One region of the Paenibacillus sp. FSL K6-1230 genome, then DNA from elsewhere that is predicted to be linked to it. Evidence: predicted binding sites of a transcription regulator. Region 1 holds the regulator's gene; the other holds the start of a gene.
The links. Region 1 encodes NrdR, which represses ribonucleotide reductase genes. Its sites were predicted from a motif close to AACACNATATATNGTGTT; they were not measured.

Region 1 (16,552 bases):
CAAGTGAAGATACGAACGAAAATGCTGACAAAAAGCAAAGTGAAGAACGAGAGCTTGTTCTTATTTTACATTAAGTTAACAAATCCACTGTATTTCGTTTACACAAGGCCATTATAATCTTGATGTTATCGGTATTCGAGCTGAATGAGAACGAACTGCATACTGAAGGAGAAGCTCACATATGAATGATCCTGTGATTACGATAGAGAAGTTGAATTTGTATTATGAGAAATTTCATGCCTTGAAGGACATGTCTCTGGACGTCCCGGATAAGACTGTGACGGCATTCATCGGACCATCAGGCTGCGGGAAATCAACACTATTGCGTACACTGAACCGTATGAATGATATGATTCCAGGTACACGCATTGAAGGGTCGGTCAAGCTCTCTGGCAAGGACATCTATGCCGAGGAATTTGAGGTGGAGGAGCTGCGCAAACGGGTAGGAATGGTCTTCCAGCAGCCGAATCCTTTTCCAAAGTCGATCTACGACAATGTAGCCTATGGACCGAGACTGCACGGAATTCGCAGCAAGGAAGTGCTAGACGGTCTGGTGGAGCAGAGTCTCAAGCAAGCAGCCTTGTGGGATGAGGTCAAAGATTTCGTGAAGCGTTCGGCGCTAAGCCTCTCTGGTGGACAGCAACAGCGGCTGTGTATTGCACGTGCACTGGCGGTTCAACCGGATATTCTGCTGATGGATGAGGCGACCTCCGCACTGGACCCGATCTCCACACTGAAGATTGAAGAGCTGGTACAGCAGTTGAAGGACCAATACACAATTATTATGGTTACACATAATATGCATCAGGCAGCCCGGGTATCGGGTCAGACCGTATTTTTCTTGAATGGCGAGATTATTGAGGCTTCCGAGACCGAGTCACTATTCTCGAACCCGCAGGATTCACGCACGGAGGATTACGTGTCCGGCCGCTTTGGCTGAGTAATGGCAGAGAGGGAGGCACGCATAGGATGATACGCAGAAAGGATTTTGACGAAGGCTTGGAGGAGCTACGTACGCTCTTGCTTGAAATGGGTGGAAAAGTATCCGAGGCATTGGATCGTGCAATTACAGCCTTGGAAAAGAATGATACTGAGCTTGCACATCAGGTCGTGAGTAGTGATGCGCAGATTAATCAGATGGAGGAGCAGATTCTCGATATGGGCTCACGCCTTATCGTCACACAGCAACCTGTGGCAAAGGATCTTCGCAGAATTATTGTCTCCTTCAAAATATCCAGTGACCTGGAGCGCATGGGCGATCTGGCCCTTGATGTGGCGAAGGTCACACTTCGATTAGATGGTAAGCAAATGCTCAAGCCGCTCGCGGAGATCCAGGAGATGGCTGAGCTTGTGAAGACAATGACGAATGAAGCTATCAGCTCCTACCTGAACGAGAATACGGACCAAGCCTACAAGATGGCACAGCTCGATGACAAGGTGGATGCCTTGTACAGCCGTATGATCAGTGAGCTGTATACGTTCATCGGCGAGAACCCTTCCCAGGTATCGGAAGCTATGCTGATGCTGCTGGTCGGCAGATACATTGAGCGAATTGGTGACCATGCGACGAACATTGGTGAGAGTGCGGTATATCTCGTTACAAGCCAACGTCCAGATCTGAATCAATAGTGCACATGGAAAGACTCCTTGTCCCAAGGGGTCTTTTTCTTTATGTACTTTATGTGAGTGTTTTGAAACCTGAAAAAGAAATCAGCAACGGATAGATGGTAAAGATAATTCAGATGCTATTTGCAGGGCGGCGTGCAACCCTTTTTTTCAGGATACTCGCTGGATATGTTAAAATAGGATAAGCGTATAACGAATGAATTCGATGAGGTGCATAGCCAATGGACAAACTCATGCTTATTGACGGCAACAGTATTATATACAGAGCTTTTTTTGCAATCCCTGCGTTATCGAATTCCAGTGGACAGCAGACCAATGCGGTGTACGGATTTACGACAATGCTGCTGCGGGTGCTTGAGGAGCATAAACCTACTCATGTCCTTGTAGCCTTTGATGCAGGCAAGATAACATTCCGCCACGAGGGATATCAGGACTATAAAGGAGGGCGTGAGAAGACGCCGCCAGAGTTATCACAGCAATTTCCACTATTGAAAGAGTTACTGGATGGTCTCGGTATTGCTCAATTCGAGCTGGAAGGCTATGAGGCAGATGATATTATCGGAACGCTCAGCAAGCAGGCTGATGAAGCAGGTCATGCGGTAATTGTCGTGTCTGGCGACAAGGATATGCTTCAGCTGGCCTCGGATCAGGTGAAGATTGGCCTGACACGTAAAGGCGTTACCGAGATTGAGACCTATGGTCCAGCCGAGATTCAGGAGCGCTATGGTCTGACCCCTGCGCAGATCATTGATCTGAAGGGTCTTATGGGCGATGCATCCGACAATATTCCAGGCATTCCTGGTGTAGGCGAGAAGACCGCTCTGAAGCTGCTGCACGAGTATGGTAGTGTCGAAGAGGTGCTGTCACATACCAGTGAGTTAAAAGGGAAAATGAAGGAACGCATCGAGACTCATGCGGAGGATGCGAGACTTAGCAAGCAACTGGCTACGATCTATCGCGAGGTGCCCTTGGATAAGGGCTGGGATGGCATCGTATACAGCGGACTTAAGCAAGACACTGCAGGTCCTGCATTAGCCAAGCTGGAATTCAAATCTCTCCTGGAGCGCCTCCAGCTTTCTGGAGAGATCGTTGGTAGTGGCGGTGGGACTACACAGGCAGAAGCTGATGTAGATGTGGTTATTTTACAAGCTGACACGGTAAAGGAATTGGAGACGGCGCTCGCGCAAGGTGATGGTGGCGTTCTGCATGTGGAGTCCTACGGGGATAACCCACACCAGGCCAAGCTGATCGGCGTAGTAATCGGAGTACACGGACGACAGTATTATCTGTCGGATGAGCTACTGCAATCAGATGCGGGAATAGGAGTGCGTGAGTGGCTGGCGGATGCCGCCAAGCCGAAGCAGGGCTATGATCTGCATCGGGCTGATCTGGTGCTGCATTGGTACGGTATTCCGTTCGCGGGTGCTAAATTTGACGTGCAGCTGGCAGGCTATCTGCTGGACCCGACGGATGCGAATCAGACCTTGAGTGGACTGGCAGCTAAGCATAACCTGCCGTCGATTCGACCGGATGAAGATGTATGGGGTAAGGGTGCAAAATACAAGATTCCATCAGAGGACATTCTCGCTGATCATTTGGCTCGCAAGGCTGCCGTTGTGGGAGAACTTGTCCCTGCTCAGGAGAAGCAGCTTGAGCAGAATGGTATGAAGCAGCTCTTCCACGATATGGAGATGCCGCTGTCTCGTATTCTGGCAGATATGGAGAAGCAGGGAATCGCGGTCAACATGGATGAGCTGAAGCAGCTAGGTCATGAATTCGAGACCCAGATTGAAGCATTGGTGCAGGATATTTACCGGAATGCTGGCGTAGAGTTTAATCTGAATTCACCGAGGCAGCTAGGTGAGGTCCTATTCGACAAGCTCGGCCTTCCGGTCGTCAAGAAGACGAAGACGGGCTATTCCACGGATGCCGAAGTACTGGAGAAGCTGGCCCCATACAATGATGTCGTACAGAATATTCTGAAATACCGTCAATTGGCTAAGCTTCAATCGACCTATGTAGAGGGACTGCTGAAGGAAATTTCCGAGAAGACGGGCAAGGTGCATACCTTCTATCGGCAGACGATTGCGGCTACAGGACGATTAAGCAGTCAATTCCCGAATTTGCAAAATATTCCGATTCGTATGGAGGAGGGCCGTAAGCTGCGCAAGGTATTCGTACCTTCAGAGCCTGGATGGTCGATTCTAGCCGCGGACTATTCACAGATTGAGCTGCGTGTGCTGGCTGATATTTCTGATGATGAGCGCCTGAAGGAAGCCTTCGTGAACAATATGGACATTCATACGAAGACTGCCTCGGATGTATTCGGGGTCAAGCCTGAGGATGTGGATGCGAACATGCGAAGATCGGCCAAAGCTGTCAATTTCGGAATCGTCTATGGCATCAGCGATTACGGATTATCCCAGAATTTGAATATTACCCGTAAAGAGGCCGCGCAGTTCATTGATCAATATTTTGACGTGTTCCAGGGTGTTCGCAAATACATGGATGACATTGTGCAGGATGCCAGACGGGACGGATATGTTAAGACGCTGCTAGAACGCAGACGTTATCTCCCAGAGATCAATGCCAGCAACTTCAATCTGCGCTCGTTCGCAGAACGGACGGCGATGAACACGCCAATTCAAGGGACCGCGGCAGATATAATCAAGTTAGCCATGGTGCGGATGGATCAGGTGCTGAACGAGCGCAAGCTGCGTAGTCGTATGCTGCTGCAGGTACATGATGAGCTTGTATTTGAGGTTCCACAGGATGAGCTGGAGATTATGAAGGAGCTAGTACCTGAGACGATGGAGAAGGCTTTGAGCTTGTCCGTGCCTCTCAAGGCTGATGTGAGCTATGGAGATAACTGGTATGAGGCGAAATAGCAACCAGGCTGTTTTCGAACCTGTCCGGGTTCCAGTATAATAGAGCTTGAGGTGAAGGAATTATGCCGGAATTACCGGAAGTCGAAACTGTAAAACGAACATTGAATGAACTGGTAGTAGGGAAACAAATTGAACGAGTCTCTGTACATTTGCCGCGCATTATTCAGCGGCCTTCGGACATACAGGCATTTGCCTTCGAGCTTGCCGGGCATACGATTACTGGCGTGGAGCGTCGAGGCAAATTTTTGCGGATTCTGCTGGATGGACTTGTAGTGGTATCCCATCTGCGTATGGAGGGGCGATACGGCCTATATGCTGCGGATGAGGCAGTTGAAAAGCATACGCATGTCATTTTTCATTTTAACGATGGTACAGAGCTTCGGTATAAGGATGTGCGACAGTTCGGTACGATGCATCTGTTCAATACCGGTGAGGATCTGATATCCGCACCGCTGCATAAGCTCGGTCTGGAGCCACTGGATGAAGCGTTCACCGTGGAGGCGTTACAAGGGGCAGTCGGAAGACGCTCAACCTCCATCAAGGCAGCGCTGCTCAATCAAGCATATGTCGTTGGTATTGGGAATATTTATGTAGACGAGGCCTTGTTCAGGGCTGGGATTCACCCGTCCAAACCAGCTAATTCTTTAACTACAGAACAATTAACGTTGCTGCATAAGGCCATTGTTGGCGTACTGTCAGAATCGGTAGCTGCTGGCGGCTCTTCCGTCAAATCCTATGTGAACGGTCAGGGAGATAGCGGATCGTATCAGCATCAGCTCCAGATCTATGGCCGCAAGCAGCAGCCGTGTGTTGTCTGCCATACACCAGTAGAGAAATCCGTAGTAGCTGGTAGGGGCACGCATTATTGCCCTAAATGTCAGCCGACAGTTTAGTGGAAGTATAGGAGTGTGGAAGTGTAGAAATGATGGAAGTGCACACTGAGCCCATTTTTCTCATATAATGCCTGAGATATATAACCGAGTGCGCTATCGGGTATGTCCGGGCGCATGGCTATGGGGAGGGCTCAGGATGGGTAGTCATTGGATGTCCCTGCTGTTGCTTGCATTTGCATTAAGTCTGGATAGTTTTGGTGTCGGAGTTACATACGGCTTGCGGAAGATGAAGATTCCACTACTGTCGATTGTGATTATCTCTGTCTGCTCGGGTATGGTTATTTGGGTATCCATGCAGGTTGGTGTCATCATGCAGAAGATGCTATCTCCAACATTCACGACCTTGCTCGGAGCACTGATTCTGATTGGGATTGGCTGTTGGTCCCTGGTGCAATCTCTGATTCAAAAGCATGATGATACCTCGTCTATCTCGTTGGTGGAGCAGTCAGAGGCGCATGATGTGAACGAGCGTGCAACGGTAAAAACGAATGCGAAGGATACGTTAGGGACCGCGGTGGAGCAGACCGTTTTTTCGCTTGAGCTCCGCAAATTGGGGCTGGTCATACGTATTTTGCGTAGTCCCTCTGCAGCGGATATGGATGACTCTGGCAGCATCTCGCCACATGAAGCGGTATGGCTGGGGATCGCACTCTCCCTGGATGCTTTTGGTGCAGGGCTTGGGGCAGCTATGCTTGGTTTTGACCCTTTTTCTACAGCACTGGCTATCGCACTCTTCAGCGGGATCTTTCTCATCGGAGGAATGAAGGCAGGCTTTCGATTAACGGCCTTTCGCTTCATGCGGACGGTAGCCTCGCTGCCAGCGCTGCTCTTAATTATCATGGGCATATTGCGTCTAATGTAGTACTATGGAGATTCGAGCGTTGAGTAGGTTGCATGATTATAAGCGAAGGTATGAATTCGTACCGTGATCCGAATAAAAGTACAGTTTGAAGATTAGAATGAGGTTGAAGGCGGGTGTAAGCATGATCATCGGATTAACCGGAGGTATTGCAACCGGAAAAAGCACGGTGTCCGCTATGCTGGTGTCCAGAGGAGCCTTGCTCGTAGATGCTGATGTCATTGCCCGGGAAGTCATGCTTCCGGGGCATCCGGTCCTTGCGGCGGTCCAGGAGCGGTTCGGGACAGAAGTTATGAATGACGACGGAACCTTGAATCGCAAGGAGCTTGGACGAATTGTATTTGGAGATCAGGCCGAGCTGCAGGCGCTGAATAACATCACACATCCTGCCATTCGGCAGGAGATCAAGCAGCGGATGACGACATTTGAGCTGCAGCAGCCGGACAAGCTGGTCGTGGTGGATATTCCGCTTTTGTATGAATCCAAGCTGGACAACCTGTTCCAGGAGATTATGGTGGTATATGTTCCGCGTACGCTACAGCTCCAGCGCCTGATGGAGCGTGATGGGCTTGCGGCACTGGAGGCGGAGCAGCGACTGGCTGCACAGATGGATATAGAAGAGAAGAAGCGCAAGGCTGATATCGTAATAGATAATAGCAAGGATCTACAGTATACTGAGCAGCAGCTGGAGCAGTGGCTTCGCCACAAGAGGCTTTCATGAAGCTTTTTGCTAAAAAAAGAGTCCTGCTCATCTTGCTCGTGTCTTTTGTCGTCTTCGTGTTCCTGAGCTCTAACTGGATGGCGATTTTCTATCCGATCCGCTATAAGGATGAAATTCGGCAGTATGCGCAGACTTATGAGGTAGACCCATTTCTGGTGGCTTCGATCATTCGGGTTGAAACGAATTATAACACCAGCATGGAATCGCATAAGGGGGCTTTAGGACTGATGCAGATCATGCCTGATACCGCGCAATGGATTATGGAGCGGGCCAAGCTACCCAAGCAGCCATTGGATAGTGTGAAGCATGAGGCTGGATTGAATATTCAATTAGGTTCGTGGTACCTTCATAACTTGATGGAGCAATTTCCCGATCAGCCCGTTGCCATGATCGCCGCTTATAATGCAGGTCCAGGCAAAGTCGAGAGCTGGCTTAGCGAAGGGATATGGGATGGTCGTGAGGAGACGATACGGCAAATTCCTTACGGAGAGACAAGGCATTATGTGCAGAGGGTAACGCATTATTACCGTCAATATACGAAGATCTATGATCAGTTCTAGGGAATGGATTTCTGGAATGGTGATAAGGTTTAACGGGCTTTATGAGGGCAGTATGGTTCAAGATAATGCCATGGATAAGTTAAAAAGTGCAGGCAGGCTTATCGCCTGTCCTGCACCTTGCTTGTTATGACTTATTGAAATTGACCGGCCAGTTGTTGCTCGGCGATTGTCACCAGACGCTTGGTGATGTAACCCCCGATCGAACCGTTCTCATAAGATGTCATGTTACCTTGGTAACCATCTTGAGGAATGCTAATCCCAAGCTCTTGAGCAACCTCGTATTTCAGTTGTTCCAGTGCTCCGGACGCTTGTTTAACAACCAGATTGTTAGAGTTCCCTTGTGCCATTGTTGTTCACCTCCTCGCGGTTGGTAATTGTATTATGTGTCGATATTCGAATTTTATTAGTCTAATTAATGAAGAATTTATTGGTAAAAGGAAGTGAGTGATTGTCATGAAATGCCCTTACTGCGCTTACGCAGGAACGAAGGTGCTGGATTCCAGGCCAGCCAACGATAATAAATCCATTCGCAGACGCAGAGAATGTGAGCAGTGCGCCCGTAGATTCACGACATTCGAGATGGTGGAGGAAGCTCCATTAATGGTCGTGAAGAAGGACGGCAGCCGTGAGGAATTCAGCCGTGACAAAATGCTGCGTGGACTAGTTCGTGCCTGCGAGAAGCGCCCAGTATCAGTGGAGCAGCTTGAGCAGATCGTATCCAAGGTGGAGAATGCATTACGGAATACAGCTGCTACAGAGGTCGTCAGCCAAGAGATCGGTGAGCTTGTCATGGAGCATCTATATCCGGTGGATGAGGTGGCCTATGTTCGCTTTGCGTCGGTATATCGGCAGTTCAAGGACATCAATATGTTCATGAAGGAACTGAAATCCTTGCTGTCCAAGGAAGAGGCCGACGAATAAGCGTCGGCCCATAAATTTTGCGCTTTAAAAGTATTGACATTGCTGTGTGAAAATTATATGATATAGGAGTCGCCGATAATGGTGAGAAGTTAAAAAATACATACGGGGCCTTAGCTCAGCTGGGAGAGCGCATCGCTGGCAGCGATGAGGTCAGGGGTTCGATCCCCCTAGGCTCCATACTTAAAAGCCCGCTAGACACAAGGATTTCTGAGTGTTTAGCGGGCTTTTGCTATGTATCTATGATTTGATTTTATGGCTGTGGTCTATGAGTAAAGAAATGCCGTTTTTTTCGTTATTTAAGAAGTTATAATTTTGCACACGTACTAAAAAAAGTAGAGCAAAGTGTTCACTCTACCTTCTAGGGTGTGTGCGCAGCCTCTTCATACAGGCCGCCCTAATAAATCGCAATCGGCCCATAGGGACCGTCTATAATTTCAATTTTCGTTTCAAAAATATCGGTTAAAAGCTCTGGGTCCATAACTTCCTTTACTGTTCCAAAAGCGGCAATTTGGCCATGTTTCATGGCACAAATTCGGTCCGAATATTTGGCGGCAAAATTGATATCATGCATAACAGTCAGAATGGTTCGTCCAAACTCATTAGCGGCATGCCTCAAATGCTCCATCATCTGGACAGAACGAGCCACATCCAGATTGTTCAAAGGCTCATCCAAAAGCACGTATTCCGTCTCTTGACACAACACCATGGCTACATAGGCTCTTTGCCTTTGACCACCAGAAAGCTCATCCAGGTATCGATTTTCGAGATCAGTCAAGTCTAAAAAATCAATATACTTGGAGATAATAGCCTCATCCTCGTTCGTTAATCTCCCCTTAGAATAAGGAAAACGTCCAAATCCAGCAAGCTGTCTAACGGTAAGTCTCGTTACAAAATGATTTTCTTGACGTAAAAGAGTTACGATTTTAGCCAGCTCGCTCGATTTGGATGTAGAAACATCCATATTGGCCACCTTGATTTGGCCTTCGTCCAGATCCAAAAGTCTTCCGATCATCAAAAGTGTAGTGGACTTACCTGCACCGTTGGGCCCAATTAAAGAAGTAAGGCCGGCTTTTGGTATTTTAATATTCAAAGGGCCGATCGCTACCTCATCCGCATATGATTTTTTGACATTAGTAATCTCTATCATAAAGAACCCTTCCTTAAAATCACTATTAAAAATGTTAATCCGCCAACCAATTCGATAATAATGGAAACAACACCTTGCGCATTAAAAATATGATTCATAATGAAGTATGCACCGGTTAAGATTACAAACCCGATAGCAAGAGCCATGGGGAACACATATCTGTGGTCGTAGGTTTGTGCTGCCTGATAACTCAAAGTGGCAACTAAAAATCCGAAGAAGGTAAGTGGCCCAACCAAAGCCGTTGAAACAGCCATCAAAATGGATATCAGAACAAGCGTATAAATCACGCTGATTTGATGCCTAGTTCCCAAGGAAGTCGATACATCCTTACCCAGCGATAATACATTTAACCTCTTGGCATTAGCAAGCAAAAGGATGGCAACAATGATGACGATGGGGATGGCAATCGGGAAATAGGCTGAGTCTGCATTGTTCACTGAAGCAAACATTCTTGCCTGTAAAATATCAAACTCGGACGGTGCAAGAAGTCTTCTCATAAATGAGGATACAGACCTTAACCCGGTTCCAATAATAATACCGACTAACAGTAGAAGCTGTAAATTGCCGTATTTTCCGGAAAGCAACCAACCATACAGTATCAAACACATCAAGACCATCGCAGCAACTTGATATAAAAAGGAATCAACACCGCTAAAGCCTACAAATACAGCAGCGCCGAAGAAAAATATAGTACTTGTATGAATGGTTGAATAAATGGCTTCAAAGCCTAACAGTGACGGAGTGATAATTCGGTTATTGGTAATCGATTGAAAAGCAACCGTTGATAAGCTTTGGCAAATTACAGCCACAAGCATGGCAACAAGGGCTACAACCCTTCTTGTAACAACAGGTATGAAAGAAGGAGAGGTTACCGGAACTGGATTGTTATACACCAGTAGTCCAAACGAAGAAATAACGCCCAAAACTATCAATGTTATCAGCAAGATCCAATAACGCTTTTCTTCTTTCTTGGTACGAAAGGCTCTAGCTGACCTTTTTTTATGAGGACGGCTAGAATCGACTTCAACATGTAATGGATTGCTACTTACGAATTGGCTCATCTCAGACTCCTTCTTGACCTCCTTTGTCGTAACAAAATAACAATAAATACGACGGCTCCCACTGTTCCAAGAATCATAGATACGGGTACTTCAAAAGGCATAATAATGATTCTAGATAGAATGTCACAGATCATGATGGTACCCATCCCTAATACGCAGACCCACGGCAAATTGCTTCGGAGATCATCACCTCTAAATAAGGAAACGATATTCGGTACAATTAACCCTAAAAAAGGCAGGTTTCCAATCACAGCTGCAACAATGCCAACAGCTAGAGAAATCAGAGCAGTGCCAAAAAGAATGATCCTGTTATAGTTTACTCCAAGACTGGTAGCGACATCTTCCCCTAGTCCAGCTAAAGTCAATCGATCAGCAAAAATAAAAATAAGTATTGTAATCAATATAATGATCCATAAGTATTCATATCTTCCAATTTGAACAGGCGAAAAAGAGCCTACAAACCAGCTTTCGATATTTTGCGTCATTTGAAAAACAAGCCCAACGAAAGTTGAAAAGGCAGAAATGACTGCTCCAAGCATCATGCCAATAATAGGAACTACTAAAGACGAACGAAGTTTAACTTTTTTTAGAAACATGAAAAAAATCATCGTTCCTACAAAGGAAAAAATGATTGCACCTGTCATTCTTAGCACTAAAGTTGGGGCTGGAAAGACCAAATAAACAAACATAAGCCCCAGACCAGACCATTCCATGGTCCCTGTTGTTGTCGGCTCCACCAAGCGATTCTGTGTAATCAGCTGCATGACCAGTCCTGCCATGGCCATTGCGGCTCCCGTAAGCATCAATGCCAGGGTTCTTGGGACACGAGTGATGAAGAACATCTCCATTCCATCCGCTTGTCCTCTTATGTCATACACCCCAGTAAGCAGTGATATAATGCCCAAAATAATAGTCGCTGTAATGGCAATTATAAAAGGTAAGGTCCATAGTCTTTTGTGATTATGACGCTGGGGTTGAGAATTCTCAACCCCAGCTAAATTTGGTATCAAGTTTTTCAGCACTACGTTAGACTCCTTTTCACTGCTTAGCTAAAGCTTCTGAAAGGTCGTTAAAAATCTTGATAAAGGTTTCAATGGATTCATTGGTGTAAGTATCGTTTGGAGCATAGAGAATCTGCCCTTTAGTAATAGCCGTTGTGTTTTTAAGAGCAGGTGAGTTATCAATAACGTCCTGAGCAGGAACAGATGCTTCATCAGAAGAAATAGCTGCGTCACGATCCAGCACAAAAATCCAATCAGGATTGCTTTGGGCAATAGCTTCAACAGAGATATCATCTCCTTGATGATCGGAAGAAGACTTCTCAACTTCTAATGCAGGAGTCCAGTCAAAAATTTCATACAATGGTCCCCATACTCGCCCAGAGTGAGGAGCCGAGAAACCGATATCTCCACCAGAAACAACCACACTCATAATCTTATCTTCACCATTATAAGCGGCTTTAGCTGCTTCAATAGCTTTATCAAAATCAGCATTTAATTGGCTAGCTTCTTCTTGCTTATCGAAAATTTTACCTAAATCGGTTGTTGCATCTTTAAATCCATTTACCAGATTTTGTCCAGGTGTACCTGCCTCTGCAGAAACATCAAAATCGAGGTCAATAACTGCTGCATTTGGCACTAATTTTTTGATATCTTCATAATAGCTAGCAAATCTTTGACCAACAATGACAAGGTCAGGCTGTATAGAGGCGAGGAGCTCAAGATTTGGCTCGCGGTGATTTCCAATATTTTGTACCGATTCATCGGCTACATAGGGTGAATTCGCAGGCATTACATCCTTCGGCACAGCTGCTAATTTAATGCCCCAATTGGACAAAGTCTCAAAAGTTCTGTTATCCAAAGCAACGACCTTCGCAGGATTGACCGGAACAGTAACCGTTCCATGAGCGTCCGTAATTTCAACCGTTGTAGCAGCAGCAGGAGTAGCACTACCAGCGTCAGTAGCATTCGTATTAGCAGCACCAGAAGTAGCAGGTCCATTACTTGAGCATGCTGACAACAGCAAAGCAAAAGCTGCAAGTAAAATAAACATTGATTTTGAAGCATTGAATTTTCTCATATATATCCCCCTAGTTTAAATAAGATTGACGCACAAGCAGAGCATTGTAATTGATAAATCAAGATCACGTTATATTCTCAGAGCGCATTTTAACGAATGAATATGTACTATTTTTCATAGTAATGCAGAGTGACATGTCAATTACACGATAGTGATTATCAATCTCAATAACTTGTATTATATCAAGTTAGAAGTAATTTTCAACAACTTACTTCCTGTAACTAATGGCGAAATTGCGAATTAATGCCCCACTTTTTCACTTGAATTCATTCGTGAGTGCGCTCTTCTCAAGGTTTATGATATACTCGTTGGGATAAGTTTAAGATTTTTTCTTAGTTTTCATAGAGAGGTTTTGGATATGACGAAAGACAATTTTTGGCTTGAATTATCACGACCATTTTTTATATTGGCGCCCATGGAAGATGTGACGGATGTTGTGTTTCGTCATGTCGTAAGTGAGGCGGGCAGGCCAGATGTATTTTTCACGGAATTTGCGAACACGGAGAGCTACTGTCACCCGGAGGGAAACAAAAGTGTGCGCGGGCGTTTGACTTATGCAGCAGATGAACAGCCCATCGTGGCTCATATCTGGGGAGACAAGCCGGAATACTTTCGTGAGATGAGCATCGGTATGGCGAAAGAAGGCTTTAAAGGCATCGATATTAATATGGGCTGTCCTGTTGCTAATGTAGCTGAGAATGGGAAGGGAAGCGGTCTGATCTGTCGCCCAGCTATTGCAGCGGAGATTATCCAGGCTGCGAAAGCGGGAGGCCTGCCCGTGAGTGTAAAAACAAGGCTTGGCTTCACGGCTGTAGATGAATGGCGTGACTGGTTAACGCATATTTTGAAGCAAGACATTGTGAATCTTTCCATTCATTTGCGGACAAGAGAGGAAATGAGCAAAGTAGACGCTCATTGGGAGCTCATTCCGGAGATTAAGAAGCTTCGTGATGAGGTAGCACCACATACACTGCTGACCATTAATGGGGATATCCCAGACCGACAGACTGGCTTGAAGCTCGCGGAGCAATATGGTGTGGATGGTATTATGATTGGGCGTGGGATTTTCCAGAATCCGTTTGCCTTTGAGAAGGAACCGAAGGAGCATAGTAGTGAGGAATTGCTTGGTCTGCTGCGGATGCATTTGGATCTCTATGATCAATATTCAGCAGAGGAGCCACGTTCATACAGTGCGCTTGCCCGCTTTTTCAAAATATATGTACGTGGCTTCCGAGGGGCAAGTGAGCTTAGAAATAGCTTAATGAGCGCCAAATCAACCATTGAAGTTCGCGCATTACTCGATGATTTTGGAAGCCGGGAGCAAGATGGGGCGTAAAACTAAGCCATAATGGTAAGTCTTTAGTTCATAGAGCATCCTGCGGGGTGCTTTTTTTATCTATGTACAGAACAAGGTTTTCAGGTTCAATACGATCGTAATCTTGGATCATAAAGCGTCAACCAGGGTAATTATAGTCAATCAAGCTTATTGATAGAAATGTGCTCTTAATGAACGATCTTGCATGTCTTTCCTGTAAAATGAGTAATGATTCAGAAGGACCTTTTTTTCACAAAAAAATTGCACAAAAAAGGTAAAAATTTAGAGGAGGTAAAGCTAATGCTAAAAATTCTCACCACTTGGCTGTTATTTATTCTATTACTATTTCTTATTAGTAAAGGGCTTCGCAAGCTTGCCGGTACAGGATCGAGCTTAAGCTCTAGACGCTTTGGTGGATGGTTGACTGGACTTTTTATTGTGGGAGCTGTGCCACTCGGGTTTTCTCTATACACAGTGATCTTTGATGAACGTCTGGATGCCAACATCGGGTTGGGGCTTGCCATGCTTTTTGCTTGGGCCTACTGCGCACTTTTGCTATGTGCGGCATTGGTGATATGGGGAATATACACCTACAAAAGGGCTAAAAATAATTAACCTGGCTGAAATATGATTACTAATAAAGCTCGCTAAACACAAGAATTTATTACGTGTTTGGTGGGCTTTTTCTAAGCTGAAATATTCACTGTCGTGGTCATTTCTACACAATTGTTCTACATGATCGCATGAGGCTAAAGCGACTCAGAACGTACCCTTCATCCCATTTTCTTATGAAAAAATTCAATCAAGCCATCTGTTAATTGTCGATGCGAGCTGCTAATATACCGATCCGTACAGTACATGAGCTCCAGATGTCGTATAGGCGTAGGCCCCTTGAATGGTATAGCTACAATGTCCTGACGTTCCGGGAATTGAGCTAGCAAGCCTTGCGGCTGTATAGTAGCGCCTACCCCGGCAGACACTAATTGGAGCAGTGAATTGGCTGAGCTCGTCTCCATGACGGGGGTTAATTCAATCTCCTCCTGAATACAGACGGCATCCACCAACTCGCGACCGAGAAAGCCTTTCGGATACATGACCAGTGAACGCTGTCTCAGCTCTTGCAGTGTAATCTCCTTCCTGTCAGCGAGCTCGCTTGCTGCATGAACGAAGAGATGATAGGGCTCCGATCCAAGCGGGACCTGGATTAATCTTTTATCAGACTGACCCTGCAAGCCAATCCCGATATCGACTTTATGGTTAAGTACTTCATCTTGTACATATATAGTTGAGAACACCTGTAGCTGGATGTGGGGATATCTCTTCTTAAATTCAACGAACAGCGGGACGAGCATGAAGTCCAAATCCGAGGGCAGCACAGCCAGCCTAACCGTACCGCTATCTCCTGACAACAGATCTTGTATGGCATGCTTGGCGTCCCGTTCTGCTTGCAGCATCTTCAGCCCGTAGTGGTACAGGAGCTTGCCTGCTTCTGTAGCCACCACCTTTTTACCGATCCGATCGAAAAGAGGAGTGCCCAGCTCTGCCTCAAGTATGCGGATTTGCTGGCTTAGTGTAGGCTGTGAGATTCCGAGTCTTTCGGCAGCCTTTGTAAAATGCAGTAGCTCATATACCGCCATAAAATACTGTACATTTCGATTGTCCATCCGAAGGCTCCTTTCTTTAATAGTATTTAACTATCATAATAATATGAATTATAGAATTTATCAATGATTTACGAGCCCATATACTGAGAATGTCTTATACAGCTAAGAAGAGAGGGCCTATTTTATGAAGAAGTATTTTTTATTGCTAGCTATATTTATTGCAGCCTTGAATCTAAGGCCTCTGATTACATCGGTGGCCCCTTTGCTTGGTACGATACAGAGTGATCTAGATATGAGCGGTCTAACCGCAAGTCTACTCACCACATTGCCTGTCCTATGTATGGGGATATTTGCTCCAGCGGCGACCGTATTGCGTGATCGAATGGGCCTTGAACGTACGATTTTTGTGGCCTTACTCCTCATCACAGGAGCAACAGCTTTGCGAGGAATTGTTAGCTCAGTCGTCATACTGGTTGCTAGCGCGCTAATTGGCGGTATTGGGATCAGCTTGGCGGGGCCACTATTGTCCGGCTTCATTAAGAAGTATTTTCCTACCAAGCCCGGCATTGTCAGTGTGTATTCTGCTTCCATGACTGTAGGAGCTGCTGTTGCTTCGGCTTTTGCTATTCCGTTATACAATCGTAGTAATCACAGCTTAACGCTGACCTTGTCCTGCTGGGCCATTCTTGGTATGGTGGCACTAATCGTGTGGGCGGCTTTTCTTGGAAATCGGGCGAATCAGACTAGCGCAAGCTCGATAGGATCAAGCTCCAGGCTTCCGATCCGTAATAAAAAAGCAATTCTGTTGACCTTGTTTTTTGGCTTAATGGCCAATATTTTTTATTCGGTAACAGCGTGGATTGCACCGATTGCTCTGA
Region 2 (16,552 bases), 4.2 Mb from region 1:
TCTTCATCGGGCAGTAGTGACCCAGCTTCCTCCAGCACCGTTGGAGTGACCAGCAACATACGCTGTAGCCCTTCCAGCTCAGGACGAGTCTGGTCGTACCAGCTCTTCAGCTCGCCAATGCCATGCAGTGAGGTGCAGTCGAGTACCAGCAGATCCGTCGTCAGCTGTCCCTGGACTTGCGGCTCCCAACGGTGGAATACCATCACATCATAGCAGGAGGCCGAGAGCATGCTGATCCAAGTCTGGACATGGGCAGGCACCGGGCTTATCAAAGTAATCCGACTCGTCACAGGGCAATACAACGGCTCATAGAGATTCACATCATTCACTTGATTCCCGGAATTCGCCTGTTGTACGTTATTCACTTGATTCATGGAAATTCCTGATGTTACCTGATTCGCTTGCTCTGGCATTCAGGGCACACTCCTCCGAATACGACATGGGCGTGAGCTACATCGTAGCCTGTCTCGACAGCAACCTGCTTCATCCATGCATCGGGCACTCTGCTCATGACCTCATCCACACGACCACATACCTGGCAAATGACATGCTGATGATCATCCATCAATCCATCATAGCGACTTGCTGTATCTCCAAGCTTCAGCTCCCGAATGAGCTCCTTGTCACTCAGATAACGAAGTGAATTGTAGACGGTACCGTAAGCCAGATTATATCCCCGTTCATTCAAGCGCTCCATCACATCAGCGGCTGTTGGGTGATCGTGTGATTCACGTACAACATCATATACAGCCTGTCTTTGAATGGTGAGATTCAAGGATTTCATAAGAATCACTCCTTCTATATCAACGATTTGTATTTTATCTTAATTTGTAATGAGTATAAATAACAATTTAGACCTAGTATAAATCTAAATCCATAAATCGTCAAGAAGATGAAAAAAAGATGAAGCCAGCAGGCCTCATCTCGGTTCAATTTTTTTAATTATTCTTTACCTTATCCATATCCACAGCACAAATTCCCGACTTAATCTTACACCATTTTGCCTGTCCACCCTCATATCTACACATCCCAGCAAATCTCTTCAGATGTACAAGAGATCCGCTCCAGCTCTGCTAATTCTCACAATAGACAGCGAGTGAGGCCAGTGTATGCTGCTCCCATGACTTCAACATCTGCTGCTCCGATTCCTGTATGATATTCGTAAGAGCAGATGTCACACCTGCACAATAGGTATTGGGCGACGGTGGTATCATACCTGGACATATAGGCTCATAGATCTCCACAGCCCGATATACATCAGCCAGTGTAATCTCCTCGCAGGACCGAGTAAGACAATACCCTCCAACTCGCCCTTCCTTCGCCGTAATGAGTCCGGCCTGTACCAGCCGTGCAAGCACTCTGCGGACCAATGTCACCTCACTACCGATACAAGCAGCTATATCTCCACTAGCGCACATTTGCCCATCACGCTCCAGGAACAATAGCGCCTGCACAGCTACACCAAGCCATTTAGGCGTGGCTTGACGCATTCTTTTCTCTTTGCTCACAACCCCAGGACACCTCGATCCCATTTGGACTTACCGAATTAATATATTGTACGTGAACCACCAGGGAACTTCAAGGAACTACACATTTCGCATCATTTAATGTAAACGTTAACAACTGTTTCATCATATCGAACCTCAAAAAATATCTCAAGCTTCACTTCCCCGTACACTGTGGGCTTTCCGGCATTGGGCACCTACTCGGTGTGATCAATGTCACATTCAAAAAACACCATATGTAGATACAATGGGACAATCATATAACAATATATTGTGAATTGACGGAGGGTAACCCCATATGAAGACAACCTCAGGAACATCTGTTCATACTATAGGCGAACGTGTCATTGGAGCTCAAGATCTTGAAATGCTGCGGGAAAACGCGAATCTGAACGGAGATTCCTTCAGCGGTAAGATGAGTAAATTGGGCTCGGAATATGCAAAATGGTACACAAGAGAGCAGGTGCTGCCTCCAGCATTGCTGAAGGCTATTGATGATGGCTATGTGTACGTGCATGATATGGATCAATATGCGCTCGGTACGACGAACTGCATCTTTATTCCTTTCGATCGATTGCTGGCTTCCGGCTTCAACACAGGCAACGGCTCCGTCCGTACGCCGCAGACGATCATGTCTGCTATGGCGCTGGTCGCCATCATTTTCCAGGCGCAGCAGAACAGCCAATTCGGCGGGGTATCCGCGAACAAGATTGACTGGGATCTGGCTCCTTACGTAGCCCGCTCCTTCCGTAGACATTTCCAGAAAGGAATGCGCTTGTTCGGCGAGTCTACGACAATGGAAGAACAGCTAATTACGATGAGCAACGAAGAGGTACAAGCTCAGTGCCCACGTTCATGGGCATTTGCTCATGAAGAGACCGTTAGCGAGACAAGACAAGCTGCCGAGTCCCTGATCCACAACCTCAATACGATGAGCAGCCGGGCAGGTGGACAGATTCCTTTTACATCGCTGAACTATGGAATGTGTACCTCAATGGAAGGAAGACTGGTCGCTCAGAGCCTGCTCGAATCCACGATTCGTGGACTAGGTAGCGGAGAGACTCCGGTATTTCCACAGCATATTTTCCAATGTAAGCAAGGAGTAAATCAGGCTCCTGAAGATCCGAACTATGATCTGTTCCAGCTCGCCGTTGAATGCTCCAGCAAGCGGATGTATCCGAACTTCGTGAATGTGGATGCGAGCTTCAACCTGCCATACTACCGTGAAAATGAACCTGATACCATCATTGCTACCATGGGCTGCAGAACCCGTACAATCGGCGACCGCTTCGGACGCAACCGGCAGAGCGGCAAGGGCAACCTGTCCTTCAACACCATCAATCTCCCACGTCTGGGCATCGAATTCGGAACCTGCCAGGGACAACGCACCGTGCCTGATATCAAAGGCTTCTATGACAAGCTCAAAGAGATGATGGAGATCGCTGTCGAGGGTCTGATCCATCGTTATCGTATTCAAGCGAATCAGCCTGCGAAGGCTTCGGACTTCATGATGAGAGAAGGAGTCTGGGAGGGCGGCGAGCAGCTATCCCCTGAGGATAAGGTCGGCGATCTGCTGAAGCACGGGACCCTTGCTCTGGGATTCATCGGCGTGGCTGAATGCATGAAGGCGATGTACGGTCAGCATCACGGAGAGAATGATACGGTCTATCGTGAAGCTCAACGCGTCATCACAGCCATGCGGAGCTTCTGCGATCGGATGAGTGAGCAGCATGAATTGAATATTACGCTGTTCGCAACACCTGCCGAAGGACTGTCTGGCAAATTCACACAGCTGGATGTGCGTGAGTTCGGCGTTATCGAAGGAGTTACAGATCGTGAATACTACACGAACTCCTTCCATATTCCGGTATACTATCCGTTACCAGCTGCACGGAAGATCGAACTGGAGGCTCCTTTCCACCTCTGGTGCAATGCGGGCGCTATCTCATATATTGAGCTGGATGGTAATGTACGTAGTAATCCTGTTGCTTTCCGTTCGATTGTACAATACGCGCTGTCCCAAAATGTAGGCTACTTCTCGATCAATCACCCGATTGACCGTTGCCCATGCTGCGGTTATGAAGGGATTATTGGCTCCGAATGCCCGAAATGTGAAGCCGAAGAGAGCACGACCCACTTCCAGCGTCTGCGCCGCGTGACCGGCTACCTTACTGGGGACTACACTGTACGCTTCAATGGAGCCAAGCAGGCGGAAGTTCGTGATCGGGTGAAGCACCAGTGAATCTGCTCGGATACATCCCTGAATCACTGAATGAAGGTATAGGCCTGCGAGCGGTAGTCTTCATCAGCGGTTGTCGGCATGCTTGTCCTGGCTGCTTCAACCCGGAATCATGGAGCTTCCGCAGCGGAGAACTGTTCACGGAAGTCCGCCAGCAGGAGATCATTCGAGAGATTGCGGGCAATCCGCTATTGGACGGGCTGACCCTCTGCGGGGGAGATCCCTTCTTCTCCGCCGGAGAATGTGCTGAATTCGTACGCAAGTTCAGACAAAGCTGTCCGAGTCGGAGCGTCTGGGCTTATACCGGATTCGTGTATGAAGAGCTACTGGAGGATGAGGAGCGGCGGACGCTTGCCGAGCTATGCGATGTGATCGTGGATGGACGCTTCGTTCAGGCCGAGAAGGATGTGTCTCTCCCCTTCCGGGGTAGCCGCAATCAGCGCCTTGTCGATGTGCCAGCCAGTATCCGGGCCGGAGCTTGCGTGCTCTGGTCTGATCAGGCGAACAAGGAGAGGGTGGTCCTCTCAGATTCTGCCCGCTGGTAGCTCTCAATAGAGCTCAGATGTTCAGTACAGGATTCCAGACTAATCCATCCCTAACTAACCAGCAATCTTCAACAGCTCCTTGACTGTTCCGAAGAACGCTGGTTATTTTTTCATGACCAGTACCTTGCATTATTCAGTAGAGGGTGATAAGTTATATCCAGCTACTGTTCAATGCACAGTACTGAACGTTGCATAGCTCATGACGATTCATGGAGCATGGATCATGTCTCCTGGATATGATTCGTTGTTGATTCACATTTTGATTACGAATTTGGAGGGTTCGAGCCATTGAACGTGCATATTCAATTTAAAAAAGGCGTATTGGAACTGTGCGTTCTTGTATTAATAAGCCGCCAAGACCGTTACGGCTACGAGTTGGTGCAGGCGGTGTCCAAGCATGTAGAGGTCGCGGAGGGGGCGCTGTATCCTCTGTTGCGTCGTCTAGTAACTGAGGGCTACTGCACAACCTACTTGCAGGAATCGAGCGAAGGGCCGCCACGCAAATATTATCACCTCACTCCCACGGGCAGGGAGTATATGCAGGTCCTGCATATGGAATGGAATCATTTTGTACACAATGTCACCAATCTCTTGGAGGAAGGACACGGGCATGAAGAAGCATGAGTTTATGAAAGAGTTAGAGACGCATCTTAGACCACTGCCACCGCACATTCGCAGGGATTTGCTGGAGGATATGGAGCAGCACTTCACATTCGGAATGGCCAGCGGGAAGAGCGAGGAGGATATCTCCAGGGAGTTGGGTCATCCCGTTGATATTGCGATCGAAGCACTAGAGGAATTTCCGGCTGCACAGGTTGAGGGAATACAAGATGAGACCCTACAAGCTTCGACAATGCAAGATTGGACATCTGCACCTGTAAAAAAGAGACACCCGGTAGCGACAGCCCTTATCATCATTGGACTTGTACTATTGAATCTGATGATCGGACTTCCCGTATTCTCCGTGATCTGGAGCCTCTGGCTCTCACTTGCTGCCATTGCTATATCCTGTCTGGTCGCACCGCTGGCTCTGATCGCAGAGTGGGTCATGAATCGCGAATTCCACTTGTTCAAGTTGTTCTTATCCCTGTTCATGACAGGAGCAGGCATACTGCTCTTCATGGCAGTTAGACGATGGATGCGGCGACTGGCTCACTTTACCGTGCAGTATTGGCGCAAGAATCTGAATTATGTGGAGGGAAAATCATCATGAAGCGCAAGTGGATAATGACGGCTATACTCTGCATGCTGGTCGGAATAGCCGGGATGGCTGCACTCGGCTTTGATGCTAACCAAGGCATCTTAGGCTCGAACAATTCTGAGCGAGTCGCTCATGAGCAGCAATGGAGCTTTGCCGCTGATGAGCTGCAGACCTTGAAAGTTGAACTGCTAAGCGATGATCTATATGTACAATTCGCGGACAGTCAGGATACACAAGGGACAATCACATTAGAAGGACGGTTCGACCAGAAGGTACTTGCTCAGCTTGAGCAGGCTCACATCCAGAATGGACAGCTTGAGCTTATCATGAAGCCGGAGACAAGGATATCCTTCTTTAATTTCGGAATTTATGAATCCAATAAAAGCACATTGACGATTCATATGCCACAAGGTGCAGTGCTGTCCAATCTGGATGTCCGCGGCACGTCAGGCAGCTATAATCTCCAGGATGTTCATGCAGATCAGACCTCCGTCCAGCTAACTTCTGGCGATTTGAATCTGAACAACCTGACCGCAGATCACTTCACAAGTAAAATGACATCAGGAGAACTCAGCATCCTCAATGCTACTGCGAACCTTGACCTTCAGATGACCTCCGGTGATATTAAGGTTGACGGGCTACGTGGTGAAGGGAAGGTTCAGGCGACCTCTGGTGGTGTCGAGATCAGTCAACGAGAAGCTGGGGGACTGGATATATCCATGAAGTCGGGAGATGTCCGCATCGAGACTCCAGTTGGATCACAGGCCATCTATGATGTACGCACCACCTCCGGTGATATCGTGACTCCTCCTTCCAGCGCACAGGCTAAGCATATCATTAAGGTACGTGCAACTTCCGGCGATGTAGTCATCACTAACTAACACCTTGACCAGATCAAACAGGAGTGTTTAGTCGCTTTCTACTAACTACGTTCTCTACTAACTACGCTCTCTGCAGATTCTTACACACCCGTAATCGTATTTGGCCAAAACGAGTGTCAGATGTCCAACGAAACTTCGAGACTGGACTGAAAATTAAAGTATTAGATTGAAAAACCGCCAGGTGTGAAGTGACCCTGACGGTTTTTCTTGAAGGAATGGCTAGCACCTTTTATTAATGATCCGTGTGCTGAGTGTGTATGTGTTTAGCTTGTGTAGGTGGATATATTCGCGTATTAGGCTTTACTATGAAGGGTAACTAGGTAACCATCTGGGTCGGCAAATGTAAAGGTTCGCCCGAAGGGTCCATCTATTGGCGCAGATGTAATCTTTACTCCTGCTTGAACAAGCTTGTCGTGGATTTCCTGCGCATCAGGAGCATGAAGCCACAGGGCGACACCAAGTCCAGGCTGAGTACCCGAGCCGAGCTCTACTCCTGGCATAAGGTCACGAAGAGCAAATGCAATAGGCTTTGTATCGAAGACCACAGCATGAGGTGGCCCCGCCTGTGAGCGGACAAGCCCAAGATAGTTTTGATAGAATTCTGCAGAGTCTTCAAGATTAGTTACTTGAAGTGAAATGAAGTCGGGTCCAATTGCTGACATCATGAAATGTCCTCCTTTGTATTTCATTTTTAATATCTCGATTGTACATCCCCCCTCTTGCCAACAGTATGTCAGTAGCGTTTTACCACTTTCTCAATTTCTTCTAAGACAATCTCATCTTTGTGGAGCAGAATGCTCCTTATGGATCTTCCTTGTATTTGGTGTTGCCTGCTTAATCCAAGTATAATAAAGGAGAGCCTGACCGCAGTGTCTGCGGACCTTACTTTCTCAGGAGGAGATTACCATGTTCGTAGTAACGAATACGATCAAAGTCAAGCAGGGAACCGGAGCGAAGCTGGCAGAACGATTCAGTGAAGGCGAAGGTGTCTCGGAAATGCCCGGATTTGTACGTATGGAAGTATGGCATGGGGTAAACAAAGATCAGGAAGAAATCAAGGTGTCCACGCTGTGGGACAATGAAGAGGCCTTCCGTGGGTGGACCCAGAGCGAGAGCTTCCGCAAGGCCCATCAGGGACGGGGGAAGAACGAAGATATCCTGGGAGCCTCTCTCGATCAGTATGAGCTGCTGGCTCATATCTCTGCAGAGGATTAATCAGACTACTATTCCTGCTTAATCGCAGCACACCTGGTACCCATTCATGTACATACAACCTTTCGATTCAGCTATAAGACTTGGCCAGTGCCAAGGAACGCATTTTACAAAGGAGCGAACGAACAAAATGGAACTTAAGAACATGACAGCTATCATTACCGGGGCTGGTAAAGGAATCGGCAAAGCCACAGCTATCGCCTTGGCGAAGGAGGGCGTTAGTCTGGGACTGATTGCCCGTACCGTAGCCGATCTGGAGCAGCTTCAAGCGACATTGTCCTCCGAATACGGTGTAAAGGTCGTATGTGCTGTAGCGGACGTATCTGACCGCACACAGGCAGAAGCAGCAATCGCCTCTCTGGAGACAGAGCTCGGTGCTGTGGATATTCTGATTAATAATGCGGGAACGGCTTCCTTCGGCAAAGTCATAGACATGGACCCTGAAGAGTGGGAGCGCATCGTACATGTGAATCTCATGGGAACCTACTACATTACCAGAGCTGCCCTGCCGAGCATGATCGCTCAAAACAGCGGTGCTATCATCAATGTAGCCTCTACTGCTGGGGAGCGCGGTTTTGCGACAGGCTCTGCCTATAATGCCTCCAAGTTCGCGGTTATGGGCTTCACCGAGGCATTAATGCAGGAAGTTCGTAAGTCCAATATCCGCGTGACGGCTCTGACACCGAGTACCGTAAATACGGAGCTTGCCGTAAATGCAGGACTTGGGATCGGCGATGAGGATCGCATGATGCAGCCAGAGGATGTCGCTGAACTGATTGTATCCGTACTTAAGCTACCGAAGCGTGTATTCATCAAGACTGCAGGCATCTGGACAACGAATCCGCAATAAGCCCTTGTATCGTTTTCCGAATTGACATTAATACTTTAATTGAATACGTGTGATTTCTGCAAAGCTGCTTCCTTTCGGGAGCAGCTTTTTTGTTTTGCACTGGCAAAATACTGAGTTAGTGCTCCGCTAGTTAACAACTTTTAGTGGATTTTACACACAGCCTTAATAAGCACATTCCTATTGACAACAAAACGTTCTCTACCTATAATTTTCTCCATTATACTAAATAGTTTATTTTTATACTCTAAAGTACATTTGAGAAAGGAGATTATCTATCCATGAAGCGAGCCCTATGTATTGTGGCTATCAGTTGCAGTATGGTAATCAGTTCAGCGTGTACGTCTACAGGAGCCACGGATTCCAATATAAATGCTGACTTGATAACAGTCGGAACTTCTATCGTCCGATCTCAATCAGTCTCTGTCATCCGAACTTTCTCAGGAACACTGGAGGCCTACAAGGAGGCTGACATTGCTTTTGAACTATCCGGTCTGGTCCAGGAGACCTCCTTCGAGATTGGGGATACCGTCCTGCAGAATCAGGTATTAGCTAGACTGGACAGCTCCGCTTATCAGCTTCAGCTGGATAAGGCAAAAAAATCAATCATCGAAGCCCAAGCGGGCATAAAAAATGCAGCAGCAGAGATGGCGGCGGCAGACGCCTCCGTAGCCTCTGCCGAGGCTCAGATTGTGGCTGCCAGAGCAGCACTGAACAAGACCACCAAGGGAGCAAGGCAACAGGAGAAGGACCAGGCGCGCGCGAAGGTCTCTAGAGCAGAATCGGCCCTGGCCCAGAAGCAAGCGGATACGACCCGCATAAAATCCCTCTACGAGCAGGGAGCCGTCTCTAAGAACGAATATGAGCAAGCTCAACTTGGACTCACTAACGCTTTCAAGGACCTTGAGGATGCTCAACATGCTTTGTCTCTTTTGGAAGAGGGAGCTACCCAAGAGGATCTGGCTACAGCAGAATCTGGCGTTCAGCAGGCTCAAGCTGCCAAATTAGCTGCCTCGGCAACATTGCAGCGGGCTACAGCAGCACACGATCAAGCGGACACGCTCTATCAGCAAGCTATCATTGCGAGTAAGGAAGCCGAGCTGTCCCTATCCAAAACTGCGCTCACCTCGCCAATCTCTGGAGTGATTCTGGATAAGAACATGAATGTGGGTGAGATGGCACTCTCTGGACAGAGCATCTATCGGATCGGACAAATAGACCAATTGAAGTTGCTTCTGCCGATTCCCGATCAGGAAATCAAACAATGGAAAGCAGGAGACAAGGTGAGCCTGAGCCTGTACGACCAGAAGAGAACCGGAACGGTCCGTGTCATCCATCCAGCGACCAATTCCAATACAGGCACTGTAGATGTAGAGGTAACCCTCTCGAACTCTGATCATAGCTGGGCACCCGGACAGGTAGTTCAAGCAGCTCTGAGCAAGCAGCAGGCCGAGCAACTCCTCATCCCTGCCAAGGCTGTGCTCAGCAACGGCAACGAGACATATGTGTACCGCATTGAAGACCAACATTCCGTAAAAACGGTAGTGACAACGGGAGCTCTGGCTGGCAATCAGTTGGAGATTACCGAGGGCTTATCCGCTGGGGATGTTATTGTTACATCCGGGGCCGGCTCTGTGTATGACGGATTAGCTGTGCAGGCGGTGGAGGAGCAGTCACATGATTGAATATTTTATCCGCAAGCAGAAGCTGACCATCTTTATTTTTGTAATGGCTATCGTACTGGGTGCCTTCGAATTCTCTCAGTTTCCCAGACAAGAGATGCCTAACATTATCCAGAAAAATGCAGTCGTTATGACAATCTATCCCGGGGCTGATCCTGAAAAAGTAGAACGGGAAATCACTACCCCGCTGGAGCAAAAATTCAGAGAGGTCGAGCATATCAAGACACTGGAGTCCACCTCGGAGTATGGGATGTCCACCATTCGTATTGAGACCGAAGGCACGGCGGACGCCAAAGCCGTATGGGAAGAACTTCGGAACAAAATTAATGATGCAGAGTCCATTTTGCCCGGGGACGCCCAGAAGCCAATGATGAACGAAAACCTGAACAAAACACTCATCCACTCCTACGCAATCACCTCCAATTCTACCCAAGAGCTTCTCAAGCTACATGACCTGATGCAGAATTGGAAGGATCAGTTGAATACCGTTCCGGGGGTTGCCCAAATCCACATAGAGGGTCTTCCCGATCAGGAAGTCCAGATTCAGATTGATGCATCCAGGCTACAGCAGTATCAGATCACCTGGGAAGAAGTCATGCAGGCGATTCAAAATGAAAATGAACGCAGTCCGCTTGGAAATCTGGACTACAATGAAATGACCTATCAGCTGAAGGTGGATCAGTCCCGGAACACAGCAGATCTTCAGCAGATTATGATCAGACGAACTGCCGATGATGCCCCCGTATATCTGAAGGATATCAGTACTGTTCTGCTTACCCATAGTCAGTCTGACTATTTGGCTTACTATAATGGGGAGCCTGCAGTGATCTTGACCATCATGGGAGACACAGGTGGAGATGTGGAGGACATCTTTGCAGCTGTAGATCAGGAAATGCTTCTCCTCAAGGACACGCTGCCTTCGGACTATACACTGCAGACATTGTACTCCCAGACAGAGCGCGTAGCGGATATCTTCCATCACCTATCACGTGAAATGATGTTTGCCATAGCATCCGTGATTATTGTGTGTACGCTGGGATTGAATCTGATTACTTCTGCATTTGTAGCACTGGCTATCCCAATTTCTATTGCTATTGGTCTGATCATTTTGCCAATAGTGGGGGTTACGCTGAATCAGGTAACGGTGATTGGCTTGATCATCGTGATGGGTATTCTAGTGGATGATGCAGTAGTAGTTAATGACAACATTGAGCGGAGAATGCACGCATTGGGCGAATCCCCGGAAGACGCTGCGCTGCGCGGAACCAAAGAAGTGGCTATATCCATTTTAACCGCCACTCTGGCTACGGTCGCTTCGTTTGGCCCGCTGCTTTTTTTGACGGGGGATGCCGGCTCATTTGCCCGACCGCTTCCTTACTCGGTTATTTTCACGCTGCTGGCTTCCATGCTGATGTCGCTGACCATCATTCCAATTTTCAGAAAATGGTATGGGGAAAAGCGCTACGCGCAGCACAAGCACAAGTCTCCGACTTCTGCTGGACTGCTAGGTACTCAGATTGATAAACTTCGTGACTTCTATTCCGGCAAGATGATCCCAAAAGTGTTGAAGCGGCCTGCCTTCTATGCGACAGGTGGGCTACTCGTCAGCACTCTGTTGTATGGTTTACTCCTTGTTGTACCACTGGATCTTTTTCCGACAACTGATGATCCTCATATCAGCATAAATGTGCTTACCCCTGCGGGTACCTCGATCAATGAGACAAGGGAAATCACCGCTGATATCGCAAGCTGGGTACAGCAGCAGCCGCATATTCGGACAGTGACCTACGCAGCTGGCGGCAGTGCGCCTATGTTGTTTCAGGATATGACTGCTGACGACCGCACCGGACCTACAGTTGGGCAGGTGGCTGTGGTTGGGATAGCCGGAAAATTGGATACCCAGCAAGCTCTCTCGGAATGGTCTGCCGCCTTAAAAGAGCGATATCCCGGTCAATCCATCACACTCAAGATCCCTAAAATGGGACTGCCGCTAGGTAAGCCTGTCTCCATTCGTATCTCGGGAAATGATTTCTCTCAGCTACAAGTGCTGGCCGACTCCGTGAAGCAGCAGATTATGGATACGCGAGGGACAGAGAATGTTCATAGGCGGACTGAAAATGAAAGCTATACTCTGGAATTTAGAGTAGACAAGAAAGCGATGGACCAGCACAAGGTCAGTTACCGGAGCCTAAGCAATACGCTATTATTGATGGGCAATGGGCTACAATTCAGCGAATTCGATACAGGCAATGATTTGATACGGATGAATATGAGACTGGGGCGACTCAATGACCAGCCAGAACAGCTCTTTTCGCAATTGCAGGTGACCAATGCATCAGGCCTGCAAATTCCGTTGACTCAGCTGGTGGACATGAAGCCGTCTTTTGAAACTCAGCAAATTAATCACTATAATTTAAAACGTACCTTAACCATAGATGCCGAAGTACGTGGTCGGACAACCAACGAGGTCATGAGGGAAATCACAAGCCAGCTGCAGCAAGCCTCCTTTCCGACAGGATTCACCTGGGCAATTGGAGGTGAGGTGGAAGGCCAAAATGATATATTAGTTGAATTGGGGCAGCTCTATATCGTCGTCATCCTGCTCATCTTCATGCTGATTTTCCTGCAGTTCTATTCCTTCTCTGCACCTGCTATCATCCTGACCACCGTGTATATGGCCGCGGCAGGCGGCGTCCTTGGCCTGTTCATTCTGAATATGCCCATCAGCTTCATGGGGATTCTAGGCATGACTGCACTTGCAGGCATTGTTGTACGTAATGGCATTGTATTGCTCGAATTCATCGAGGATGCTCGTCGTGAAGGAGCGGAGCTGGAAGAGGCCGTGATCGAAGCCACGTATGCCCGCTTCCGTCCAATTCTGCTGACATCGGTGACGGCGATTGTGGGAATGATTCCTATTGCGGCCATCGGGGAACTGCTATTCAGGCCGCTGGCCTATACGATCATCTTTGGACTAATGTATTCCACCCTGCTCACCATGTTCGTCGTACCAGCATTGTACCTCATGAACGCCAGATCGCAGCGGAGACGAAGGACCAGAACAAAGGTGGAACCAGCTATGCTCAAAGCTGCTGAACAAAACCTGAACTGAAACGAGGAACCATGAAAAAAATAACCAGTGAAGATATTATCCAGGCCTCCCTTTCGCTATTCTCCGAGAAAGGCTACGAGGCCACCTCCGTAGATGAGATTGCACGTCGAAGTGGTATGGTCAAGGCGTCCTTTTACAAGTATTTCAAAAGTAAAGAAGAGCTGCTGCAAAGCACGATTGCTTTTGTGCAAGAGGATATGGAAAAGCAACTGGAGCTCATCTATCTCGATTCCAGACTATCTACTCGCGAGAAGCTAACTCAGTTCTATATCATTGTTCTTGAGCGCGTCTATCAAAGCAAGATGCATCTGCTTATTTTCTCAGTACCACTGCTGGGCTCCACCGATCAGAGCATTGCGCAGAGGGTGGAAGCTCTTGAAAATAGCTTGTCCGAGCGATTACTGCACTTAATGACCAATCTGTATGGTGAGGAAGGCTACCACTACTATTATGACATTATTTTTGTCATCAAAAGTATGCTCATCAGCTATGTGAGAATGAGCAGCCTGGAGTTCAGCACGGCTGAGCATCAGATGCTGGCTGATTTTGTAATGAGTATTACAGATATGCTGGTGCAAGGAATGAACGATCCGAATAACGATCACGCCATCATGTGGAAGCCCTCCAGAAGTGAAGATATGGTCGGGGGAAAACCATGGAATCGTTGGCAGCAGATCACTTCAATAATTGCAAATATGCACGACTTTTTACAAAAGGACCCTATACCAAATGTAGACCCAAGTGAGTATCAACACATTCTTGAGCTCCTTCAAGCCGAGCTATCTGAGACATTACACGAGACTGCACACGTCAAGGCACTTCTGCTCTTTTTGGAACAGATTGCTGAGCTGCGAGTGCCTTGTAATCAGCTAAAGTCTGTACTACGGGCATAATCCCCATTTTCCAGCACGAGTACCCTTGGTCACTCACGACCATATGAGAAGGCTTAAAGCTTTGAACACGACAAATAAGGTCGCCCCCAGCAGCGCATATTAATGCCTGTCTGAAGGGCGACCTTTGGGTTAAATTATGTACAGCAAGGTATGGCCTCGCCTCGGCATGCGAACGCCAACTCCTCTGCTTTGTTCATAATCTCCTCAAAACATTAATGGAACGGACAGCCGCCTCCGGTCTTCCTACTATGCTGCTGATGCATCACTTCTGAGTCTCTCGCTGCACCCGCACCTTGATCCAACTTGGAAGCAGCTTTTTCGCAATGCTCAGTTGGATAGAGCCTGTCCTGTGCGAAGAAATTCGGCCGTACCAGCTTGTTATCATAGGAGGAATGGAAGATGTGTGTCGCTGCCGGAGACATTGGCGGTATCAGCCAGGTCCAGTTCCCTGTCAGCTCTCTTCCGGCTTTCTGCTCACGCTCCTCAAATAGCTTGAATTGAGCCGCTGCCGTATGGTGATCTACGATGCTTACCCCATCTCGCTTGTACGAATAGAGTACAGCTGCATTCAGCTCCACCAATGCACGGTCCTTCCAGAGCGTCGTATCACTTCCCGTATCCAGCCCCATAGCATGGGCCACTGCAGGTAGCTTGTCATAACGGAATGTGTCTGCGAAGTTGCGAGCACCAATCTCCGTGCCCATGTACCAACCATTAAAGGGAGCCGCAGTGTATTCAATCCCTCCGATCTCCAGCATCATATCAGCGATAATCGGCACGGCATACCAACGAAGCCTCAGCTCGTTAATGGCTGTAATATCGGGATGCTCAATAGCTACCTCCTGCACTAGTCCATCCGGGATTGGATGAAGCGTCGGATCCTGATCGCCTATCTGTACTACGAGCGGTAGGATGTCATAGTCGGTCTTCTTCCCTTGCCAGCCTTGCTGCTGGCACCAGGCTGTTAGCTCCAGAGAGAGCGGATCGCCGATAATCCCGTGGTCCGTATGGTAACCGGCATACCGGATCAACTGGTGATTCCAGATGCGGATCGTCGGCAGAGCAGGCTGTGCGCTGCGAAATACGGTCAAGGTCGGAATGATCCGGCCTCCATTCGTAGCAAGCTCAATATGCTCCAGCAGGGACCCTGCAATGGCGTTGCTATCAGTCAAATGGCGCTCATCACGCACACGGAGCTTGTCCCAGAACAAGCGTCCAATGCAACGGTTGCTATTGCGCCAAGCCATACGAGCACCATGCTCCAACTCCTCATAGCTATGCTCGTAGGTGCCGCGGTCATGAATATTCTGCCGAATCACCTGTAGACGTTGCTCAGCCTCCTCCGGGCTACGCCCCAGTTCCTGATAGGCTGTATGTATGAATTGCTCTGCTTCTTGTATAAGCTCGGAATGCTCTATCTGCGACATCCTGCTCCTCCATCCTGCGGTATAACCGCACCGTTCATGTACTTTTCTCCCATACTTCACGCTATACTATGACTCTTGCTACCTTCTGTACGGTATGACGCTACTGTATGGCATTTTGAGTAGATTCCAGAATATTGAATGTGCTTGTGTTCATATTATACGCTCTTATACAACAACCCATCAGGGCATTGCCTATTTGTTCACTGCATCTCCACACCTTTTCCAGCAACAAGCAATCTGACGATCCGTTCCATTTTATCTAGTCATTCAATTGGATCTATTCCATACTTCGACGCTCTGTTCATGCCATTCCATGCACCATCCATTCGATGCACCTTCCATCCCCATTCTATTCCGCGCTCTATTCAGTCCATACTCCATGGATTCTATACGCTTTGTTTTCCATGCTCTACTCCTACACTGCATTCCGGGCGAACCTGTGGTAAGGTGTAGAGTAAGCGCTGACAAATTTTCTCATTATTCCTTTCCGTACTCCATTCCGTGCAAGCACATTTCCAATGAAATGAGGGATATCGTATGATTCAAGCCACCCATAATGATGAACGCTACGAACTGCTTAGCCCCACCCTGCTGCCGAGAGCTTCGGGCTTTCTGTGGAACGAGAGCATGATGGTGCATGTCAACTGCCGCGGATATATCGTGGCTCAATTCATGCAGCCAGAGCCTGCGAAGTATTCCCATGCGCCGAATCTGGAGGCCAAGACCTTCATGCAGCCGGAGCAGCCTTATTATGCACACCACCCCGGACGATTCGTGTATGTGAAGGACGAGGAAGATGGAACTGTCTTCTCTGCTCCATACGAGCCCGTCCGCGCTGAGCTTGAGCAGTATTCCTTCTCGGTAGGAAAGCATGATATACATTGGCAAGTGCTCCATAACGGGCTTGAGATCGGTATGACGCTAACCTTGCCCAAAAATGATCCGCATGAGCTATGGAAGATCACGGTGAGGAATGTGTCCGGGGCACACCGCAGGGTGAGCCTGTAT

Region 2: the regulator NrdR is predicted to act here: its motif matches at 1,766-1,783, upstream of MKX74_RS25985 (anaerobic ribonucleoside triphosphate reductase).

Annotation. Positions count from the first base shown of each region.
Region 1 covers NZ_JBBOCK010000001.1:1,683,800-1,700,351, forward strand. The annotation lists gene MKX74_RS07385 (methyl-accepting chemotaxis protein) at 1-74, shown strand, start outside; gene pstB (phosphate ABC transporter ATP-binding protein PstB) at 182-940, shown strand; gene phoU (phosphate signaling complex protein PhoU) at 970-1,629, shown strand; gene polA (DNA polymerase I) at 1,848-4,514, shown strand; gene mutM (DNA-formamidopyrimidine glycosylase) at 4,577-5,407, shown strand; gene MKX74_RS07410 (MntP/YtaF family protein) at 5,544-6,269, shown strand; gene coaE (dephospho-CoA kinase) at 6,391-6,987, shown strand; gene MKX74_RS07420 (lytic transglycosylase domain-containing protein) at 6,984-7,547, shown strand; gene MKX74_RS07425 (alpha/beta-type small acid-soluble spore protein) at 7,679-7,894, opposite strand; gene nrdR (transcriptional regulator NrdR) at 8,001-8,468, shown strand; tRNA gene MKX74_RS07435 (tRNA-Ala) at 8,573-8,645, shown strand; gene MKX74_RS07440 (iron ABC transporter ATP-binding protein) at 8,863-9,615, opposite strand; gene MKX74_RS07445 (iron chelate uptake ABC transporter family permease subunit) at 9,612-10,676, opposite strand; gene MKX74_RS07450 (ABC transporter permease) at 10,673-11,686, opposite strand; gene MKX74_RS07455 (siderophore ABC transporter substrate-binding protein) at 11,715-12,755, opposite strand; gene MKX74_RS07460 (tRNA dihydrouridine synthase) at 13,114-14,091, shown strand; gene MKX74_RS07465 (hypothetical protein) at 14,299-14,685, shown strand; gene MKX74_RS07470 (LysR family transcriptional regulator) at 14,844-15,734, opposite strand; gene MKX74_RS07475 (MFS transporter) at 15,859-16,552, shown strand, end outside.
Region 2 covers NZ_JBBOCK010000001.1:5,854,707-5,871,258, forward strand. The annotation lists gene MKX74_RS25970 (response regulator transcription factor) at 1-413, opposite strand, end outside; gene MKX74_RS25975 (Fur family transcriptional regulator) at 389-784, opposite strand; gene MKX74_RS25980 (Rrf2 family transcriptional regulator) at 1,074-1,508, opposite strand; gene MKX74_RS25985 (anaerobic ribonucleoside triphosphate reductase) at 1,804-3,747, shown strand; gene nrdG (anaerobic ribonucleoside-triphosphate reductase activating protein) at 3,744-4,289, shown strand; gene MKX74_RS25995 (PadR family transcriptional regulator) at 4,578-4,913, shown strand; gene MKX74_RS26000 (DUF1700 domain-containing protein) at 4,900-5,502, shown strand; gene MKX74_RS26005 (DUF4097 family beta strand repeat-containing protein) at 5,499-6,371, shown strand; gene MKX74_RS26010 (VOC family protein) at 6,665-7,036, opposite strand; gene MKX74_RS26015 (antibiotic biosynthesis monooxygenase) at 7,278-7,586, shown strand; gene MKX74_RS26020 (3-ketoacyl-ACP reductase) at 7,714-8,433, shown strand; gene MKX74_RS26025 (efflux RND transporter periplasmic adaptor subunit) at 8,712-10,115, shown strand; gene MKX74_RS26030 (efflux RND transporter permease subunit) at 10,108-13,224, shown strand; gene MKX74_RS26035 (TetR/AcrR family transcriptional regulator) at 13,236-14,117, shown strand; gene MKX74_RS26040 (nitric oxide synthase oxygenase) at 14,330-15,544, opposite strand; gene MKX74_RS26045 (GH36-type glycosyl hydrolase domain-containing protein) at 16,082-16,552, shown strand, end outside.